Regions from separate parts of the Nocardioides sp. NPDC127503 genome, predicted to be linked through region 1. Evidence: predicted binding sites of a transcription regulator. Region 1 holds the regulator's gene; the other holds the start of a gene.
What was found. The regulator LexA, encoded in region 1, represses DNA repair genes until DNA is damaged. The targets are predictions, from matches to a motif close to TCGAACANNTGTTCGA.
Positions count from the first base shown of each region.

Region 2: the regulator LexA is predicted to act here: its motif matches at 3,651-3,666, upstream of recA (recombinase RecA).

Region 1 is NZ_JBEORH010000009.1:258,240-265,428, forward strand. Features, by position in the region: gene ABTW65_RS20995 (alkaline phosphatase D family protein) at 1-729, opposite strand, end outside; gene lexA (transcriptional repressor LexA) at 827-1,594, opposite strand; gene ABTW65_RS21005 (LysM peptidoglycan-binding domain-containing protein) at 1,777-2,154, shown strand; gene ABTW65_RS21010 (hypothetical protein) at 2,269-3,168, opposite strand; gene nrdR (transcriptional regulator NrdR) at 3,567-4,067, shown strand; gene ABTW65_RS21020 (vitamin B12-dependent ribonucleotide reductase) at 4,232-7,147, shown strand; gene ABTW65_RS21025 (PIG-L deacetylase family protein) at 7,105-7,189, opposite strand, start outside.
Region 2 is NZ_JBEORH010000002.1:419,443-426,631, reverse strand. Features, by position in the region: gene ABTW65_RS06090 (methyltransferase domain-containing protein) at 1-58, shown strand, start outside; gene ABTW65_RS06085 (DUF3046 domain-containing protein) at 92-286, shown strand; gene ABTW65_RS06080 (MFS transporter) at 283-1,533, shown strand; gene ABTW65_RS06075 (DUF305 domain-containing protein) at 1,574-2,215, opposite strand; gene ABTW65_RS06070 (DUF6153 family protein) at 2,308-2,712, opposite strand; gene ABTW65_RS06065 (DUF4396 domain-containing protein) at 2,883-3,611, shown strand; gene recA (recombinase RecA) at 3,860-4,918, shown strand; gene ABTW65_RS06055 (regulatory protein RecX) at 4,986-5,708, shown strand; gene ABTW65_RS06050 (phosphoribosyltransferase) at 5,705-6,205, shown strand; gene ABTW65_RS06045 (GNAT family N-acetyltransferase) at 6,229-6,924, shown strand; gene ABTW65_RS06040 (PPK2 family polyphosphate kinase) at 6,965-7,189, shown strand, end outside.

The DNA of each region.
Region 1 (7,189 bases):
GACGATCCAGGGCAGCCGGGCGTGGGCGGCGGAGAGGTCGACGTCGCGCTTGTACTGCGCGTGCCGGATCCGGTAGTCGGCCAGCGTGTGCATCTCGTGGGCCGGCTCGTGCGGCCGGACGTCCTCGTTGGCCATGCCGTAGCCGTACTCGCCGGGGGCGTACTCGTAGAGGTAGTCGCCCAGGTGGAGGATCGCGTGCAGGTCGTCGCGGGAGGCCAGGTGGCGGTAGGACGCGAACCAGCCGGCCTGCAGATTGGAGCAGGAGACCACCCCGAAACGTAGGTTCTCCGGGGCCGCGTCTGCGGCCGGAGCGGTCCGGGTGCGGCCGACGCGGCTGGTCTGGCCGTTGTAGGTGAAGCGGTAGAAGTACCAGCTCTCGGGGGCCAGGCCGGCGACGTCGAGCTTCACGGTGTGGTCGCGGTCGGGACCCGTTTGGTGGGATCCCTTCGCGGTGACGCGGGCGAAGTCCGCGGTGCGCGAGACCTCCCAGCGGACCAGGACCTCCTCGCCCTGCCCGGACCCGGGAGTCGCGTCCGCGGTCGGCGTGACCCGGGTCCAGATGACCACGCGGTCCGGGAGCGGGTCTCCGGAGGCGACGCCGTGCTGGAAGTGGTTGAGGGCGCCGCCCGCGGCCTCGGCGGGCTCGGGGAGAGCGATGGCTCCGGCTCCTGCGGCGGTCGCCAGCCCGGCGGCGATGAGGGTGCGGCGGTCGATCTGCGTCTGGGTCACGCTGAATGGAACGACGCAGCCGCCGGCCCTGTCATGGGCCGGCGGCTGGATTTCACGCAGTGTTCCCGGACTGGTTCCGGGGAGTGTGGCGCAGGACTCAGAGGCTGCGCAGGACCGCCGTCACCTTGCCGAGGATCGTCGCGTGAGTGCCGTCGATCGGCTCGTACGCAGCGTTGTGCGGCAGCAGCCAGACCTTGCCGTCCTTGCGGGAGAGCGTCTTGACGGTGGCCTCGCCGTCGATCAGCGCGGCCACGATCTCGCCGTTCTCGGCGGTCGGCTGCTGGCGCACGACCACGAAGTCGCCGTCGCAGATGGCCACGTCGACCATCGAGTCACCGGAGACCGAGAGCAGGAAGAGGTCGCCGTTGCCGACCAGCTGCTTGGGCAGCGGGAAGACGTCCTCGATGCTCTGCTGGCTCGAGGTCTCCTCGGCCAGGATCGGGCCACCGGCCGCGATCCGACCGACCAGGGGGACCATGGCAGCGGCCGGGTTGGGGTTGATGTCGGCCTCGGCGGTGATCGTCGACTCGGGCTCCTCGCCGGACATGGCCTTGCGGTGGGCCATCACCTCGGGGAGGAAGACCTCGAGGGCGCGCGGTCGCTTCGGGTCCTTGCGGATCAGACCACGCTGCTCCAGCGCGCGGAGCTGGTGGGCGACGCTGCTGGTGCTGGTCAGCCCGACCGCGGCGCCGATCTCGCGCATGCTGGGCGGGTAGCCGCGCTGCTCGATGCTGTCGCGCAGGTGAGCGAGGATGCGCTGCTGACGCGGCGTGAGCCCGGTCGCGTCCGGCGGCCCGTCGGGCAGCTCGCGGACGCGGCTCTTCTTCGAACCGCCTGATCCGGTGCCTGTCTTCTGCGTGGTCATGTCATCACATTAGTCCCTCTGGCCCCACCACATCAAACATTTGTTCGACCTCATAGGCGGCGCGTGTCGGCGTTCGAAAATTCTTGGGGTCGCTACTTGCGTTGTTCGAACACGTGATCTACCTTCGAACATGTGCTCGATCGAACACGTGATCGAGAGACCTGTGATCAGGAGGCCGTGAGATGAGTGCAACAGTCTATGTGCTGCCCGTAGCCGAGCCGCCCCGTCCGGTGCGGGAGGTGCGCCGCTCGACCGTGCGGCTCACCCGTCGCGGACGAGTCGTCGTGTTCGCGTTCGCGCTCGTCGTGCTCTTCGGGATTGCGCTGATCGGGGCGAGGGTCGCGTTCGCGGTGGAGAACGGTGCGGACAAAAGTCCCGCCTCCTCCGCCCACACGATGGTCGTCGGCGATGGCGACACGCTCTGGGACATCTCCTCGAAGGCCGTCGCCGGCACCGACTCCTCGATTCGGGAGATGGAGCAGAGGATCAAGGAGCTCAACAGTCTCGAGTCCTCGATGCTCGTGTCCGGACAGACGCTGATCGTTCCGACCGCGCCGTAAGGCGCCGCACAGATGTCCGGCTGCTCCTTCGACCCTGGCAGCCGGCTACCGGGGAAAGTGAGAGTGCTGCAGACGATGGGAAGCGTCTGCAGCACTCTCGCGTCTTGGCCTACCTCAGTGGCGCCCGCGGTAGGGGCTGTCCGGCTCGGCCGGCGGCCACTGCTTGTTGCGTGTGCTGTGCCGCGGCGGCCATTCGTCGTCCGGCTGGACGGGCTGGACCGGCGGGTCCTGGGGCTTGCGCTGGGTGGGCATCGCCTGAGTTGCGGCGGGATCCTGGGTCAGCCGAGCCCGCGAGCCGGTCTGGCCGTAGCTGGTCGGGGCCTGGTAGGAGCCGGACTGATACTGCGGCGAGCCGGCCTGCTGGGTGGGGTAGCCGTCCGTGTTGTATCCCTGCGAGCCGTACCCAGAAGTGCTCTGCGGCGTCGACGTCGGTGTCGGCGGGCTGGAGTAGTAGGGCGCCGGGGTGGGCGGTGGACTGCTCGGCGGCTGGTAGGCCGACGCGCCGTACGCGGCTCGGCTGCCGGTGTTGCCGTAGCTCTGGTCGCTGCCGGGGTAGCCGTAGGGCGACTGGGAGCCGGTGTCGGTGTAGGCCGAGCGGTTCCCGGTGTCGCCGTAGGGCGGCTGGCTCCCGGTGTCGGAGCTGTGCCGGCCGTAGCCGTTGTCGTCGTAGCCGTAGGAGCCGGTGCCGTAGTAGTCCTGTTCCGGGTAGGCCTGCTCAGGGTAGGCCTGGTCGGAGTAGGCAGGGTCGGTGTAGTCCTGCTCCTCGACGTAGGCGTTGGAGTGGCTTCCGGCGTAGTCGTCGGTTGGCGGGATGGGGGAGCCGGAGAAGGCCCGCCAGGCCTTCCCGGCGAAGGTGAAGGTCAGGAAGAGGCAGGCGACTGCAACGACCGCCGCGATGGCGAGCTTCGCCCAGGCGCCGGAATCGCCTCCCCGTGCGTCGGCCCCGAAACCGACGGCGACCCACACGAGCACTCCCCAGATGACGAGGAAGGCCAGTGTCGCGATCGCAGGCAAGATGAAAGGTGGCCGGGGACCGCTTCTGGGGCGCGTGCCTCTCCGCGACCCGACGCGATTTCCTCCGGAGATGTTTGTCACGGGGGTCATTCTTACGCATCCACGCCAGTCCGGCGCCCTTGAACCGGAATCTTTCGGTGTTTGACCGGCGACACGCCGGACACGCGGGTAAACCCGACCCTCGCTTGCATCGTCGTGGGGGCGGGCGTACGGTTACCACTACATCTAGTAGTTACACGGCTGTAGTTATCCACATCTAGTTCACATGAACGGGCGGATGGCCCACAGCGATGAGGGTGTTGTTCCACAGGGGCTCACGCTCATATCCACAGGTTCCACAGGCTCGGGCCGCCAATGAGACGGCCTGGATCCACAGGTCTCACGAGAGGGGCTCGACCGTGCACTGTCCGTTCTGCCGACACAGCGACACCAAGGTGCTCGACTCCCGCGTGGCCGAGGACGGTGGCCAGATCCGGCGCCGCCGGGTCTGCCAGGAATGTGGGAAGAGGTTCACGACCGTCGAGCAGATGCAGCTGATGGTGGCCAAGCGCTCCGGCGCAGCGGAGCCGTTCAGCCGCGACAAGGCGGTGCACGGCGTACGCAAGGCATGCAAGGGCAGGCCGGTCACTGAGGACCAGCTCGCCTGCCTCGGCCAGGAGGTCGAGCAGGCGCTGCGCAGCCAGGGGCTCGCAGAGGTTCCCAGCAACGAGGTGGGGCTGGCGATCCTCGCGCCGCTGCGCGAGCTCGACGAGGTGGCCTACCTGCGCTTCGCGAGCGTCTACCGGGCCTTCGGCTCGGTGGAGGACTTCGAGCGTGAGATCCAGATGCTGCGTACGGAACGGGAAGTCCAGGACTTCGAGGCAGAACATCCGGTCGAGGCCCCAGTGGGCTCCGACTAGGTCCCACGGGACACATAGACCGGCCCGGGCAGGCCGTGGGGAAGCGACCTGCTCGGGCCAATCAACGGCACAGCCAGCGAAACCAGTTAGAACAGGGCAAGGACTCCACCATCAGCACCGACCAGCAGTACGGCACAGCGATCGATGACAACAGGGGGAACGAAATGACAGACACGGCAGCAGAGGCACAGGCATCGTCGAAGACGGGCGCCGGGCTGAAGATCGAGCGGATCTTCAGCACCGAGGGCGTTCACCCTTACGACGAGATCACCTGGGAGCGGCGCGACGTCGTCCAGAAGAACTGGAAGACCGGCGAGACCGTCTTCGAGCAGACCGGAGTCGAGTTCCCCGACTTCTGGTCGATCAACGCCTCGACGATCGTGACGACCAAGTACTTCCGCGGTGCCATCGGCACCGAGAAGCGTGAGCAGAGCCTGAAGCAGCTGATCGACCGGGTCGTGAACACCTACGTCGCCTCCGGCAAGGAGAACGACTACTTCGCCACCGACGCCGACGCCGACCTCTTCGGTCGCGAGCTCACCTGGCTGCTGGTCAACCAGCACTTCGCCTTCAACTCGCCGGTCTGGTTCAACGTCGGCACCGAGTCCCCCCAGCAGGTCTCGGCCTGTTTCATCCTCTCGGTCGACGACTCCATGGACTCGATCCTGAACTGGTACAAGGAGGAGGGCCTGATCTTCAAGGGCGGCTCCGGTGCCGGTCTCAACCTCTCCCGCATCCGCTCCTCCAAGGAACTGCTGAAGTCCTCCGGCGGCACGGCCTCCGGCCCGGTCTCCTTCATGCGCGGCGCCGACGCGTCCGCGGGCACCATCAAGTCCGGCGGCGCCACCCGCCGCGCGGCGAAGATGGTCGTGCTCGACGTCGACCACCCCGACATCGAGGAGTTCGTCGAGACCAAGGCGCGCGAGGAGGACAAGATCCGCGCGCTGCGCGACGCCGGCTTCGACATGGACCTGGGCGGCAAGGACATCTCGTCCGTGCAGTACCAGAACGCCAACAACTCCGTGCGCGTCTCCGACGAGTTCATGCGCGCTGTCGAGGAGGGCAAGAAGTTCGGCCTCCGGGCGCGTACGACCGGTGAGGTCATCGAGGAGATCGACGCTCGCGAGCTGTTCCGCAAGATCTCGATCGCCGCGTGGGAGTGTGCCGACCCGGGTCTGCAGTACGACGACACGATCAACGACTGGCACACCAACCCGGAGACGGGCCGGATCACCGGCTCCAACCCGTGCTCGGAGTACATGTCGCTGGACAACTCCTCCTGCAACCTGGCGTCGCTGAACCTGCTGAAGTTCCTCAAGGACGACGACACCTTCGACGCCGTGCGCTTCCAGCAGGCCTGCGAGGTCGTCTTCACCGCGATGGACATCTCCATCTGCTTCGCCGACTTCCCGACCGAGGCGATCGGCGAGACCACCCGCGACTACCGCCAGCTCGGCATCGGCTACGCCAACCTCGGCGCGCTGCTGATGGCGATGGGTCTGGGCTACGACAGCGAGGGTGGCCGCACGATGGCCGCCGCCATCACCTCGCTGATGACCGGTGCCGGATACAAGCGCTCGGCCGAGCTGGCCGGTGTCGTCGGTCCGTACGCCGGTTACGCCCGCAACGCCGAGGCCCACCAGCGGGTCATGCGCAAGCACCAGGCCGCCAACGACGCGGTCCGCTCGATCAACCCGGTCGACCGCAACATCATCGACGCGGCGACCCGCGTGTGGAACGACGTCGTCGAGATCGGCAAGGTCAACGGCTTCCGTAACGCCCAGGCCTCGCTGCTCGCGCCGACCGGCACCATCGGCTTCATGATGGACTGCGACACCACCGGCATCGAGCCCGACTTCTCGCTGGTCAAGTTCAAGAAGCTCGTCGGTGGCGGCTCGATGCAGATCGTCAACCAGGTGATCCCGCGGGCGCTGAAGAAGATGGGCTACCAGCCCGAGCAGATCGAGGCGATCGTCGCCTACATCGCCGAGCACGGCCACGTCATCGACGCCCCCGGCCTGCGCCAGGAGCACTACGAGGTCTTCGACACCGCGATGGGCAAGCGTGCGCTGCAGCCGATGGGCCACGTACGCATGATGGCGGCGACCCAGCCGTTCCTCTCCGGTGCGATCTCCAAGACCGTCAACCTGCCCGAGACCGCCACGGTCGAGGAGATCGAGCAGGTCTACATGGAGTCGTGGAAGCTGGGCCTGAAGGCCACCGCGATCTACCGCGACAACTGCAAGGTCGGCCAGCCGCTGGCCGACGGCAAGTCAGAGGGCGCCAAGAAGGACCAGGGTATGGCCACGGCTGCCGTCGCCGCCGAGGCCGAGGTCGAGCCGGAGGTCGTCGAGAAGATCATCGAGAAGATCGTCTACGCGCCGACCCGCAAGCGCCTGCCGAAGTCCCGCGTCTCGCGCACCACCTCCTTCACGGTCGGTGGCGCCGAGGGCTACATGACCTCCGGCGCCCACGCCGACGGCGAGCTCGGTGAGGTCTTCCTCAAGCTGGGCAAGCAGGGGTCGACCCTGGCCGGTGTCATGGACGCCTTCTCCATCGCGGTCTCCGTCGGCCTTCAGTACGGCGTGCCCCTGGAGACCTACGTCTCCAAGTTCACCAACCTGAAGTTCGAGCCCGCCGGTCTGACCGACGACCCGGACGTACGCATGGCGCAGTCGCTCATGGACTACGTCTTCCGCCGCCTGGCGCTGGACTACATGTCCTTCGAGGACCGCTCTGCTCTCGGCATCTACTCCGCCGACGAGCGTCAGCGCTACCTCGAGACCGGCTCCTACGAGCAGCTCGGCAACGGCACCACCGCCGCCGAGCTCGTCCAGAAGCCGGCTCCGGAGCGCAAGGCTGCTCCTGTCGCCGAGCCGGTCGAGGCCGAGGTCGAGGAGGAGGCCGAGGTCGTCGAGGAGGCGCCCAAGGCCACCGCCCACACCACCGCCGAGCTGCTCGAGTCGATCAGCGGCATGGCCATCGACAGCCCGCTCTGCTTCACCTGCGGCACCAAGATGCGCCCCGCCGGCTCCTGCTACGTCTGCGAGGGCTGCGGCTCGACCTCTGGTTGCAGCTGAGCCTGAAGGCTGAATGAGTCCGGTCCCGCACCCGAGGAAGGG
Region 2 (7,189 bases), on a different contig from region 1:
CGCCGACGGACGTCTCGGCGAGGTCTGGCTCGACGTCCTCGCCCGCCGGCGCACCTGAGCCAGAGACTGGGCCTGAGTAGCATTCGAGACGATGAGACACACGGAGTTCTGGTCCCGGATGGATGAGGCGCTCGGCGCGGGCTACGCGCGAGCGTGGGCCCGCCAGTTCGTCATGGGCGAGCTGGGCGGGCGCACCGCCCAGGAGGCGCTCGACGACGGGGTTCCGCCCAAAGAGGTCTGGGCCGCGGTCTGGAATGCCCTGGAGCTGCCGGCGCGTGAGCGGTGACAGTGCTCGCACCGGGCTCGGTGGCCGCGGTCCAGAAGCGCACCATCCTCACCCTGGTCGCCACCCAGGCGGTCGGGGCGATGGGCATCACCATCGGCATCGCGACCGCGTCCCTGCTGGCACGCGACCTGTCCGGCTCGGAGTCGATGGCGGGTCTCTCCCAGACGACCCAGGTGCTCGGCGCCGCCGTCGCTGCGTACGTCCTGGGGCGGGTCATGGACGCGCGCGGGCGCCGATTCGGGCTGCTGGCCGGCTACCTGCTCGGGGCGGCCGGTGGGCTGCTGGCGGTGCTGGCGGGCGTGGTCGGCTCGATGACACTGCTGCTGGTCGGCGCGGTGCTGCTGGGCGCGACCACCGCGGCGAACAACGGCGCGCGCTACGCGGCCACCGACCTGGCCCCTGCCAGGAGCCGTGCGCGAGCGCTGTCGGTCGTGGTCTGGGCGACGACGTTCGGTGCGGTGATCGGCCCCAACCTGACCGGCGTCGCCGAGATCTTCTCTGAAGCCGTCGGGATCCCTGTCCTGACCGGGCCGTTCGCGATCGGGTCGATGGCGATGCTGGCCGCCGCGCTGGTGGTCGGGGTCTTCCTGCGGCCTGACCCGCTGCTGGTCGCCCGGGAGGGTGCTCCGGTCACGGAGAAGGCGAAGGGCACGAGCTGGCGCCGGGCGATCGCGGTGATCCGGGAGCGCCCCGCGCTGGCGGCGGCGGTCGTCGGGCAGGCGGCGGCCCACGCCACGATGGTGGCGGTGATGGTGATGACGCCGCTCCACATGGAGCACGGCGGCGCCGGCCTGGAGGTCATCGGACTGGTGATCAGCGGGCACGTCCTGGGCATGTTCGCCTTCGCGCCTATCGCCGGCTGGCTCGCCGACCGCATCGGCCGGGCCGACGTGATGGCGCTCGGCGGCGGAGTGCTCCTGGTGTCCCTGGTCCTGTGTGCCGCGGCGCCGCAGGGCAGCTCGGGGCGGATCTTCGTCGGGCTCTTCCTGCTCGGCCTCGGCTGGTCGCTGGCCACGATCGCGGCGGCCACCTCGGTCGCTGACCACACCCCGCTCGAGGTTCGCGCCGACGTCCAGGGCACCGCCGACCTGATCATGGGCGTCTCCGCTGCCGCCGCCGGGGCGGTCTCGGGCGTCGTCGTCGACCTGGCCGGATATCCGGCACTCGCGCTCGCCACGATCCTGCTGGTCATGGTGCTGTTCGGAGCTGCGTACGTGGTTCGTCGGTCCGCCGACGCGCCCGCCTGACGGGCAGGGCCGTTGGGCGGCCCTGCCCGTGACGGCGTGCTCAGCCGATGAGCTTCTCCATGGTGTCGATCTCGGCCGTCTGGGACTCGATGATCGTCCCGGCCAGGTCGACGGCGGGCTTGAACTGGCCCTCGTCCTGCTCGGTCTCGGACATCTCGATCGCGCCTTCGTGGTGCTCGATCATCATCTTCAGCCACATGTCGCTGAACTCGGCGTCGGAGGCGTTCTCGAGGGAGTCCATGTCCTCGGCCGACATCATCCCGGGCATGTCCTCGTCCATGCCCTCCATCGAGTCGGACATGCTGCTGTCCTCCTCGCTGTGGCCCTCGTGGCCGCCGTTGACGTGGTCACGCATCGTCGACGGCACCTCCTCGCCCCACTCCTGGAGCCAGCCGGACATGGTCTCGATCTCGGGGCTCTGGGCCGCCCGGATCGAGTCCGCCAGCTCCTGGACCTCGGGCTCGAGCTTGCGGTCCATGGTCAGGTCGACCATCGACAGGGCCTGGGCGTGGTGCTGGATCATGTCGGTCGCGAAGGTGACATCGGCCTTGTTGTGCTCGGTCTCCGAGAGCTTCTGAGGCGCCTCGGCCTCGTCGCTGCCGCCGCAGGCAGACAGGGTGAGCAGCACGGCCAGGCCGGCCGCCGCCCAGGTCGCGCGGAAGAGGGGACGTTGCGTACGCATCTGTTGTTTCTCCTTGTCAAGTGCTGTTTCCGGGCATCGCTGAACCACCTGCGGACCTCGGGCGTGGCCGGGGTCGCGGGTGGTCAGGCCGCTCAGCACCTGATGACGGAGTAGGCCCAGACCGACGGCGGGCCGGTGGCGGGATAGGTGAGCAGGGGCGCGGATCCGCCGGTCCGGAACCAGTTGCGGGCCCGCGAGAACCACCAGGCAGGAGTACGCCGCCACAGCCCGCTCAGCAGCAGCGCGCCGGCGGCGAGCAGGAACGCCGCGCAGAGCATCATCGCCGTGTGCCCCTCGCCGCCCGGGTGTCCGGCGTCGTCGGCTGCTCCGTGGTCGGAGTGCTCGAGAGCGTGGGTGTGCTCGACGTGGGCGGCGGGCAGGCTCAGCGCGCCGTGCTCACCGTCGGTGTCGGTGCCGTGGAGGCTCAGCGCATGCATGGCCAGCAGACCGGCGACCGTGACCACGACCGCTGCCAGCAGACCGGCGCGCGCGACCATGCGGGTCCTCCGCTGCCGTCGTCGCGCTGCCGTCCACACACAGCACACCCTAAGGAGTCCTTCGCGGTTGGACAAAGTGGGCTCCCGAACCGGATGCCGCTTGCATGTGCATACCCCCATGGGGTATGAATGTCGGGTAAGCACGACGAACGATCGAGCAAGGGAGCGACATGACGTCGCATGACGGGCACCTGCACGCCGGACACGACCACGCCGGAGATCAGCACTCGATGCACGAGGGCCACGAGGGGCACGGCGACCACTCCGGGCACGACGCGCACGGTGGTCACGGTGGGGGCGGGGTGAACGCGATGGCGGCCAGCGCCACGCTGCACTGCCTCACCGGATGCGCGATCGGCGAGATCGCCGGACTGATGATCGGCACCGCGATCGGGCTCAGCACGGGGTGGACGATCGCCCTGGCCGTCACGCTGGCGTTCGCCTTCGGCTACGCCCTCTCGACCCTGCCGCTGCTCAAGTCGGGCCTGGCCGTCGGTGCGGCGTTCAGCGTCGTGCTGGCCGCCGACACCCTCTCGATCGCGACGATGGAGCTGGTCGACAACCTGGTCATGGCGCTCATCCCTGGAGCCATGGAGGCCGGGCTGGTCAACGTCGTGTTCTGGATCGGGATGATGATCGCCCTCTCGGTGGCCTTCGTGGCGGCCTTCCCGGTCAACCGATACCTGCTCCAGCGGGGCAAGGGGCATGCGCTCACCCACCAGTACCACGGTGCGGAGCCGGTCCAGGAGGGCGTACGCCGCTTCATCCCGTCCTTCTCCAGCGGCGCCCTGGCCGCGGTGATCATCGCGTTCATGCTCGGTGGCCTCTCGGTCGCCATCGCCGACGAGATCGGCGGCGGTCCGGCCCCCGCCGAGCAGGTCGAGATGCAGAACCACTGAGAATTCGACGACCTCGACACGCCCGAACAGGTGTTCACATCGAACGCTTGTTCGGGCTAGTGTGTGGTAGTAGGTGGAGCGTGGTTCGTGCTATCGGCCAGGCAAAAACAGGGTCGTGAAACACCGTGCCAGAGGGTCCCGTTCAAAACTGTCGGTGGTCCCGTCTAGCGTCTGCCTTGATGACGACGAAGACACGTGGACAAGCGGCAGGCAAGGGGAAGAAGTCTGCCCCTCAGGAAGGAAAGAACATGGCGGCAGGTGATCGCGAGAAGGCATTGGACGCCGCTCTCGCCAACATCGAGAGGCAGTTCGGCAAGGGCTCGGTCATGCGGCTGGGCGATGAGACCCGGGCTCCGCTGGAAGTGATCCCGACCGGCTCGATCGCGCTCGACGTGGCGCTGGGTCTGGGCGGTCTGCCCCGCGGGCGGGTCGTGGAGATCTACGGTCCGGAGTCCTCGGGTAAGACGACGGTGGCCCTCCACGCGGTGGCCAGCGCGCAGCGCGCCGGCGGCATCGTGGCCTTCATCGACGCCGAGCACGCGCTCGACCCGGAATACGCGAAGAACCTCGGCGTCGACACCGACGCCCTGCTGGTCTCCCAGCCCGACTCGGGTGAGCAGGCCCTGGAGATCGCCGACATGCTGATCCGCTCGGGCGCGCTCGACCTGATCGTCATCGACTCCGTCGCGGCGCTGGTGCCGCGGGCCGAGATCGAGGGCGAGATGGGCGACAGCCACGTCGGTCTGCAGGCTCGACTGATGAGCCAGGCGCTGCGAAAGATGACCGGTGCGCTCAACAACTCGGGCACGACCGCGATCTTCATCAACCAGCTGCGCGAGAAGATCGGCGTGATGTTCGGTTCGCCCGAGACCACGACCGGTGGTCGCGCGCTGAAGTTCTACTCCTCGGTGCGACTCGACGTGCGCCGGATCGAGACGCTCAAGGACGGCACCGACATGGTCGGCAACCGCACCCGCGTCAAGGTCGTGAAGAACAAGGTGGCCCCGCCGTTCAAGCAGGCGGAGTTCGACATCATGTACGGGAAGGGCATCTCCCGCGAGGGCGGCCTGATCGACGTCGGTGTCGAGGCGGGCCTGGTCCGCAAGGCCGGTGCTTGGTACACCTACGAGGGCGACCAGCTCGGTCAGGGCAAAGAGAACTCCCGCAACTTCCTCAAGGACAACCCCGACCTGGCCAACGAGCTGGAGAAGCGGATCCTGGAGAAGCTCGGGGTCGTGCCGACGGTCGACGCCCCGGCCGACGGCGAGGCGCCCGTTGCCGAGCCTGCCGGCGTCGAGGACTTCTAGGTCCAAAGGCACCGGCTGACCCGTGGCTTCGTCAAGGCCTGACCGTTCGTCCACCCAGGATCCCTGGGTGGACGAACGGCCCGCGCCCGACTGGCTGGGCGACGTCTCCCTCGGCGTAGAAGCCTGGGCCGGGAAGAACCCGTCCTCCCCGTCGGTCGAGCCGTCGCTCCCGTCGGTTGAGCCGTCGTCGCGACGAAGGAGCGACGACGTGTCGAAACCAACACGTTCCCGTCGGAGCAAACCTCGCCCCGCAGACCCCGCGGATCCCAAGAACGACCCCGAGCCCGACCACGAGGCGATCGCCCGCAAGATCCTCCTCGACGCCCTGACCGGCCAGGCGCGCAGCCGCAAGGAGCTCGCCGACAAGTTGGAGAAGAAGGAGGTCCCCGCAGCCCTGGCGACACGGCTGCTGGACCGCTTCGAAGAGGTCGGCCTGATCGACGACGAGGCCTTCGCCAAGGCATGGATCGCCAGCCGGCAGCCCGGAAAGGGCCTGGCGCGACGAGCCCTGGCCCAGGAGCTGCGCCGCAAGGGCATCGACGACGACGTGGCCCGCGACGCGCTCGACGAGATCGACCCCGACGACGAGCGCGAGGCCGGCCGGCGAATGGTCCGGCGCAAGCTGCGCTCCCTGGAGCGCTTCGACGACCAGACCAAGACCCGGCGTCTGGTCGGGATGCTCGCCCGCAAGGGATACGGCGCCGGTGTGGCCTTCAGCATCGTTCGCGAGGAGCTCGCTCTGGCCGATGACGATGGCGCCGACGGTCTCGTGTCAGAATCCGACCTGTGAGTGAGCAGCAAGAGCGCGAGATCCTGACCTACGACCTCTTCGGCACCGCAGTGCGCGACATCGCCCAGAAGGTCGTCGACAGCGGCTACGAGCCCGACATCGTGCTCTCCATCGCCCGAGGCGGTCTCGCCCTCGGGATGGGCCTGGGCTACGCCCTCGACGTGAAGAACCTGTCCGCGATCAACGTGGAGTTCTACACCGGCATCAACGAGCGTCTCGACGTCCCGATCATGCTCCCGCCGACCCCCGCGGCCGTCGACCTGACTGGGATGAAGGTGCTCATCGCCGACGACGTCGCCGACACCGGCAAGACCCTGGAGATCGTCCACGACTTCTGCGAGGGCCACGTGGCCGAGGCCCGCACCGCGGTGATCTTCGAGAAGCCGTGGACGGTGATCAACGCCGACTACGTCTACAAGAAGACCGACCGCTGGATCGACTTCCCGTGGTCCTCCCAGCCGCCGCTCGTCGACCGCCGCGGCGGCCAGGCCCACTGACCCCACACGGTTAACCTGGGTGCATGTTCACTCCGGTTGCGGTCCACACCGGGACACACCGTCTCGGTGGCGTGACGCGCCCGGGGGAGAGCTGGGCAGCGGCGGCCGCGAGGATCGCCGGGCGGCCTGCGTACGCGGTGGATCTCTCCGGTGAGGTGAAGGAGTTCTCCTCCGACCCGATGCCGGTGGTGGCGCTGCGGCCGATGACCCGCGGCGACCTGCCACACCTGATCCGCTGGCTCAACGCGGAGCACGTGCACCGCTGGTATGCCGTCGACGGTGAGCCGACGCCCGACTGGGTGAAGGAGAACTACGGGCCGGACATCGACGGCAAGACCCCGGTGACGTTCTGGGTGATCGAGGTCAACGGACGGTCGATCGGCTTCTGCCAGGACTACCGGATCAGCGAGCAGCCCGACTACGCGTTGCTCACCCCTGACCCGGAGGCGATCGGCTTCGACTATGCGATCGGGGAGCCGGCGTTTGTGGGCCGGGGGATCGGCCCGCGGATGGCCTGGGTCTGGCTGACCTCGATACCGCGCCGCTATCCGGGAGCGACGGCCTGCTTCGCGGCCCCCGACCACCGCAACGCAGCCTCGCTGCGGATGCTCGCCAAGGTCGGCTTCGAGCAGGGCACCTGGTTCGACGAGCCCCAGCCCGACGGCTCGACGACCACGATGGTCGGCTGCTCGCTGGATCTGCGACGCGTTCTCGGCTGACCCGCCCCGGCGGCCCCGGTCGCGGGCCTATCGTCGACCCATGACCCTTCTTGACGAGCTGCGGCTGCCGGCCGGACCGGTGGACCTGCGGAAGTACGACACGAACTCCGCGCCCGGCGTCGGCGTCGACAAGGAGACCGGCAAGCAGGTGCTCGCCGAGCTCGGCCCGATGCTGCTCGAGCTGCAGACCAAGCTCTTCGCCTCCAGGGAGAGCGACGACCCCCGGCGGGTGCTGCTCGTCCTGCAGGGGATGGACACCTCCGGC